2 regions of the Mesorhizobium sp. M0018 genome follow, and region 1 is predicted to be linked to the other one. Evidence: riboswitches for the same ligand, from Rfam matches in the RefSeq annotation. Region 1 holds a riboswitch; the other holds the start of a gene.
The links. A riboswitch is a leader RNA that binds a small molecule or an ion and turns the genes downstream of it on or off. The one in region 1 is predicted to bind S-adenosylmethionine.
Positions count from the first base shown of each region.

Region 2: linked by a shared signal. The riboswitch ahead of NKJ81_RS18530 (O-succinylhomoserine sulfhydrylase) and the one ahead of metX (homoserine O-acetyltransferase MetX) in region 1 are both predicted to bind S-adenosylmethionine.

Region 1 covers NZ_JAMYVL010000005.1:76,017-79,419, reverse strand. Annotated here, with positions in the region: gene metW (methionine biosynthesis protein MetW) at 1-152, opposite strand, end outside; gene metX (homoserine O-acetyltransferase MetX) at 268-1,437, opposite strand; SAM riboswitch at 1,514-1,591, opposite strand; gene hisC (histidinol-phosphate transaminase) at 1,730-2,839, shown strand; gene NKJ81_RS08695 (prephenate/arogenate dehydrogenase family protein) at 2,846-3,403, shown strand, end outside.
Region 2 covers NZ_JAMYVL010000012.1:104,554-107,956, reverse strand. Annotated here, with positions in the region: gene araD1 (AraD1 family protein) at 1-80, shown strand, start outside; gene NKJ81_RS18540 (hypothetical protein) at 108-560, shown strand; gene NKJ81_RS18535 (2'-deoxycytidine 5'-triphosphate deaminase) at 578-1,672, opposite strand; SAM riboswitch at 1,808-1,885, shown strand; gene NKJ81_RS18530 (O-succinylhomoserine sulfhydrylase) at 1,956-3,146, shown strand; gene NKJ81_RS18525 (ceramide glucosyltransferase) at 3,184-3,403, opposite strand, start outside.

The DNA of each region.
Region 1 (3,403 bases):
AGTTCCAGCCCGCGACCGTCGACCTTCTTGGTCTCCTGCAGCAATTCGAGCAGCAGGCCGTCGCCGGAACCGACGTCCAGCACCCGCGACTGCGGCGGGATGAGATCGGCGACGACTTCGAGGTCGACGCGCTGGGCGCGGTTGACGCTCATGCCTTCGGCTCTTGCTCGGCACATGATCCTGATCCGAAAAGTCTGCAACTTTTCGGGGTCATGCGCTGATGCCTGGCGCATGGTCCTGATCCGAACAGCCTGCAACCTTTCGGGGTCATGCGCCAAGCCCTCTTGCCCGGGCGGCCGAGGCGATGAAGCCTTTGATGGCGGCGAACAGTTCGGGCTCGTCGAGCAGGAAGGCGTCGTGGCCGCGGTCGGTCTCGATCTCGACGAACGAGACCGAAGCGCCGGCCGCGTTCAGCGCGTGCACGACCGAGCGGCTCTCCTCGGTCGGGAACAGCCAGTCGCTGGTGAACGAAACCAGGCAGAAGCGCGTCTTGGTGCCGGCGAAGGCATCGGCCAACCGGCCGCCATGGTCGGCGGCGAGATCGAAATAATCCATCGCCCGTGTCATGTAGAGATAGGAGTTGGCATCGAAGCGATCGACGAAGGTCATGCCCTGATGGCGCAGATAGCTCTCGATCTGGAAGTCGGCATCGAAACCGAAGGTCAGGGCTTCGCGGTCCTGCAGGTTGCGGCCGAACTTGCGGTGCAGCGCTGCTTCCGACAGATAGGTGATGTGGGCGGCCATGCGCGCCACCGCCAGCCCCTTTTCCGGCCGCTTGCCGTGCTCGAAATACTTGCCGCCATGCCAGTCCGGGTCGGCCATCACCGCCTGCCTGCCGACCTCGTGGAAAGCGATGTTCTGCGAGGAATGGCGGGCGCCGGTGGCGATCGGCAGCGCCGAGAAGACGCGCTCCGGATAGCTGGAGGCCCATTGCAGCACCTGCATGCCGCCCATCGAGCCGCCAAGCACGCTGAACAGCTGTTCGATGCCGAAATGCTCGACCAGCATCAGCTGCGCCCGCACCATGTCGCGGATGGTGATGATCGGCAGGTCGAGCCCGTAGGGCTTGGCGGTGGCGGGATTGGTCGAGGCGGGGCCGGTGGAGCCGAGACAGCCGCCGATGACGTTTGACGAGATGACGAAGAAACGGTCGGTATCGATGATCTTGCCGGGACCGATCAGCACTTCCCACCAGCCCGGCTTGCCGGTCACCGGATTGGTGTTGGCGACGTGCTGGTCGCCGGTCAGCGCATGGCAGACGAGGATGGCGTTGGAGCGCGCGTCGTTGAGCGTGCCATAGGTCTGGTAGGCGATCTGGAACGGCGACAGCAGCGTGCCGGCGTCGAGCTTGAGCGGCTTGTCGGCGCCGAAACGCAACACCGGGCTCGACGGCTGGTCGGCCTCGTTGTTGGTTTTTCGAGCGCGCAAAGCGACCATCACATCTCCTTGCCCGGCCTTCAGTTGTCCACCGGTCTGGGCAACAAAAAACCGGCCATGCCTTCGCAAAGCCGGTTACAAGATGCAAACGGCCCTTTAGCAAGTTGTTTAACGTGGCTGCAAGCCGACCGGCCAAATCACCACGGAACTGTAGCCGTTCTTCTATGACTCGCGCATGGCTTCGTCAACGGCAAGTTCTTGATCCCGAATTGCCGGCCCTCGACATTCCGGGCCACGGCTTGTATTTCCGCTGCGGCTTCCGGATGGAGGCACTCTCGACGGATTTCATGAAATGAGCCAGACACCGGATCAGACACGTCCAAGGCCCCGCGCCGGCATCATGGACATCGAAGCCTATGTGCCCGGCAAGAGCGCGGCGCCTGAAGGTGTCGCCAAGGTCCATAAATTGTCGGCGAACGAGAACCCGCTCGGTCCTTCGCCAAAGGCGATAGAGGCCGCGCGCGCGGTCGCCGACAAGCTCGCGGTCTATCCCGACGGCAGCGCCAGGCGCCTGAGGGAAGCGATCGCCGAGGTGCACGGGCTCAACCCGGCGAACATCGTCTGCTCCAACGGCTCCGACGAGATTCTGGGCCTGCTGGCGCAGACCTACCTCGCACCCGGCGACGAAGCCATCATCACCGAACACGGCTTCATGGTCTACAAGATCTACATACAGTCGGCCGGTGCCGTCCCGGTAACGGTCAAGGAGACCGATGAACGCGCCGACATCGATGCGATCCTCGCCGCGGTGACGCCGGCTACCCGGATCATCTTCCTTGCCAATCCAAACAATCCAACCGGCACCTACGTGCCGTTCCAGGAGGTGCGCCGCCTGCATGCCGGCCTGCCGCGAAACGTGCTTCTGGTGCTGGATGCAGCTTACGCCGAATATGTCCGGCGCAACGATTATGAAGCCGGCGTCGAGTTGGTGGGCAGCGCGGAAAACGTGGTCATGACCCGCACTTTCTCCAAATTGGGCCTGGGCGGGGCGCGGATCGGCTGGATGTATGCGCCAATGCACGTCATCGACGCGATCAACCGCGTGCGGGGACCCTTCAACGTCAATGCGACGGCAATCGAGGCCGGCATCGCGGCGATCCACGACCGCGCCCATATCGAACGCAGCGTCGCGCACAACGAGACCTGGCTGGCCTGGCTGAGCGAGCAACTAAGCGGGCTCGGGCTGCGGGTGACACCGAGCGTCGGCAATTTCATCCTTATCCACTTTCCCGAGGACAAAAAGCATTCGGCGGCGGCCGCCGACGACTACCTCAGTGCGCGCGGCTACATATTGCGGCGCGTTTCCGGCTACGGTTTTCCGAACGCGCTGCGCATGAGCATCGGCACCGAAGAGGCCAATCGCGGCGTTGTCGCAGCACTCGCGACATTCCTGAAAAGCTAGAACACCATGACATCACCGATGTTCGAAAAAATCGCGCTGGTCGGCATCGGCCTGATCGGCTCGTCGCTGGCCCGCGTCATCCGCCGCGAGGGGCTCGCCGGCCAAATCGCGATTTCGACGCGCAGCGAAGCGACGCTGGCACGGGCGAGCCAACTCGGCCTTGGCGACACCTATACGACGGATGCGAAAGAGGCGGTTCGCGATGCTGATCTGGTTATCGTTTCGGTGCCGGTCGGCTCTTCAGGCACGGTCGCCGCGGAGATCGCGCCGGCGCTGAAGAAGGGCGCCATCCTCACCGATGTCGGCTCGACCAAGGCATCGGTGATCGCGCAGATGCAGCCGCATGTGCCTGATGGCGTGCACTTCATCCCCGGCCATCCTTTGGCCGGCACCGAAAAATCGGGACCGGACGCCGGTTTTGCCGAACTGTTCGAGAACCGCTGGTGCATTTTCACGCCGCTGCCCGGTACCGATCCCGCAGCACTGGAAAAGCTCTCGGAATTCTGGCGCCGCTGCGGCTCCAACATCGACACGATGGACCCGCAGCATCACGACATGACGCTG
Region 2 (3,403 bases), on a different contig from region 1:
AGGCGCAGGATTTCGGCCTGCCTTTGCGCAACCCGCTTGAAATCGAGCAGCCGGTGAAGGTGGTGGTGAAGGCGTTGTAAACTGGTGACATAATTCAGGGGCGAGAAATGAACGGCCTGCGGATTGGCACTGTGTTCGTAAGTTTAGTCCTGTTCCTCGCCTATTTCTCCCCAGCGGCTTACAGCGCCGGACAATGCAGCGCAAAATCCTATCGCGAGGCCCGGATGTCGATGACTAACCGGCTTCTGGCCACCGGCTATTCGAAATCGCAAGTGAGCTTTCTGATGCGCAACGCGGATCGCATGACGTCCGCACTCCGCGCTGACAGACTGAACGACAATGGCAGAGCCTGCGGTGTCGACTCCGCCAGAGCCCATGTGCTGGGATGTATCGACAAGCAGTTGTTCCCCTTGCAGTCCAGCTCAAGCGCCTCACTTGACGACGAGAAGCAAACCAGAGGATTTTGGGGGAAGAAGCGATTGGCAGTGCGAGAACTGCTCTTTATCGGTCAGTTTCATGGCTGCCTTGGCGCCGCGAAAGAATATCTGTTTCGCGGCTGACGGAATTGCGAACAAGCTCAGCGGGCGGCGCGGAAATGCTTGGACAGTTTCAGGCCCTGTGCCTGATAATTCGAGCCGAGATCAGTGCCGTAGAGCGCCTGCGGCCGTTTCAGCATGTGCTCGTAGACCAGCCGTCCGACGATCTGGCCGTGGTCGAGGATGAACGGCACTTCGTGGCTGCGTACCTCGAGCACCGCCCGGCTGCCGGTGCCGCCCGACGCCGAATGGCCGAAACCCGGGTCGAAGAAACCGGCATAATGGACGCGGAACTCGCCGACCAGCGGATCGAAGGGCGTCATTTCGGCCGCGTAGAGCGGCGGCACATGCACCGCCTCGCGCGACACCAGAATATAGAATTCGTCCGGATCGAGCACCAGCTCGCCGGCACCGCTCTTGTAGAGCGGCTCCCAGAAATCGACGACATCCTGCGCGGCGCGCTTGTCGACGTCGACCAGGCCGGTGTGGTGCTTGCCGCGATAGCCGACAAGCCCATCCTTGTCGCCGTCGAGGTCGATCGACAGCGCGATGCCGCCGCCTGAGATGTTGGGTGGTTCGGTGGCGACCAACATTTCGGCGTGGTGCAACTCGTGCAGCTCGTTTTCCGACAAGAGCGCATTGCCGGTGCGGAACCTGACCTGCGACAGCCGCGAGCCGGTCCGCACGACAATCGGGAAAGTGCGCGGGCTGACCTCCAGATAGAGCGGGCCTTCATAGCCGGCGGCGATCTTGTCGAACTCGTGGCCACGGTCGGTCATTACCCGGGTGAAGATATCGAGCCGTCCGGTCGAGCTTTTCGGGTTGGCGGAGGCGGAAATATGGGCGGGCAGCGCCAGGCTCTCGAGCAGCGGCACGATGTAGACGCAGCCGGTTTCCAGCACGGCACCTTCGGCGAGGTTGATCTCGTGCAGCTTCAGCCGGTCGAGCTTGTCGACAACCCTGTGGTCCGGGCCGGGCAAGAAGGAAGCACGCACCCGCCAGGCCTTGTCGCCGAGCCTGAGGTCAAGGCTGGCCGGCTGGATCTGATCGGCATCGAGCGTGCGCGGCGATTTCAGCGCGCCCGTCTGGAACAGCGCGGAAATATCCTGATCGGGAAGAATGCCTGTCTGCCGCAAGGGTCTGGCTCCGTTCGAACGCCGGGCGAGGTCTTGTTCTGTCGCAGGTCCGACCGTGGACGCGTTTGGCACCTGCTTGGTACAACCCTCTTAATCATGCCGGCAATTGACGCAAGCGTGGCGCGGGTCTAAAGCTCGTTATCCCGTGGTGATTTGGCCGGTCGGCTTGCAGCCACGTTAAACAAGTCGCTAAAGGACCGTCAGGCCGCAAGGCCATATGGACCGGTTGCGACTTTCGCGACCGGTTTTTTGTTGTTTGGACCAATTTTGGTGTTTGGATGGAATGATGACCAAGAAGCGCGACTGGAAGCCTCAGACCGCACTCGTGCATGCCGGAACGCTGCGTTCCGGCTTCGGCGAGACCTCCGAGGCGATGTATCTCACCCAAGGCTATGTCTACGAGACGGCGCAAGCGGCGGAGGCCCGCTTCAAGGGCGAGGAGCCGGGCTTCATCTATTCGCGCTATGCCAATCCGACGGTCGACATGTTTGAAAAACGCATGTGCGCGCTGGAAGGAGCCGAAGACGCGCGCGCCACGGCATCCGGCATGGCGGCGGTGACGGCAGCACTGCTGTGCAGCGCCAAGGCGGGCGACCATATCGTGGCGGCGCGCGCGCTGTTCGGCTCCTGCCGCTGGGTGGTCGAGACGCTGGCGCCGAAATACGGCATTGAGGCAACGCTGGTCGACGGCACCGACATCGCCAATTGGGAAAAGGCGGTCAAGCCAAACACCAAACTGTTCTTCCTGGAAAGCCCGACCAATCCTACGCTGGAAGTGATCGACATTGCCGCCGTCGCGGCACTTGCCAATGCGATCGGCGCCAGGCTGATCGTCGACAATGTGTTCGCCACGCCCTTGCAGCAGAAACCCCTGCAGCTCGGCGCCCACATCGTCGTCTATTCGGCCACGAAGCATATTGACGGCCAGGGGCGCTGTCTTGGCGGCATCGTTCTGTCGGACAAGAAATGGATCGACGAGAACCTGCATGACTATTTCCGCCACACCGGCCCAAGCCTCTCGCCCTTCAATGCCTGGACGCTGCTGAAGGGCCTGGAGACGCTGCCGCTACGCGTACGCCAGCAGACGGAAAGTGCCGGCCGCATCGCGGATTTCCTGGCCGAGCGCCCGCAAATCGCCCGTGTCATCTATCCCGGCCGTGCCGACCACCCGCAAGCGGCCGTGGTCAAGAGGCAGATGTCGGGTGGCTCGACGCTGATCTGCATGGATGTGAAGGGCGGCAAGCAGGCGGCCTTTGCCTTCCAGAACGCACTCGACGTCGTGCTCATTTCCAACAATCTCGGCGACGCCAAGAGCCTGATCACCCATCCGGCGACGACGACGCACAAGAACTTGACCGATGAGGCCCGCGCCGAGCTCGGCATCGGACCGGGAACGCTCAGGCTGTCAGTTGGCCTTGAGGACGCCGACGACCTGCTCGAAGACATCGAGCAGGCACTGAGAGTTGCCGGATAAGGGCTGGCCGAACAGAGGCGAGCGGGAACGCGCCCGATCAGGCGCCGGACGGGGTCTCTTCCAGCTCCGCGACGGTCTTTGTCTGGATAGTCATCACGTTGCCGCGCCAGTCGACGGCGCCGCTCAGCCATCCGCGCGCCCAAATGGCGGGAAGCATCAGGTCTCGCGCCATCATCGCCGGGATCGTGCGCGGCGACAGGTGCCATCCCTTGGCCGAGGCCAAGGCGCATTCCGGCAGGTAGGCCGCGACCAGCACG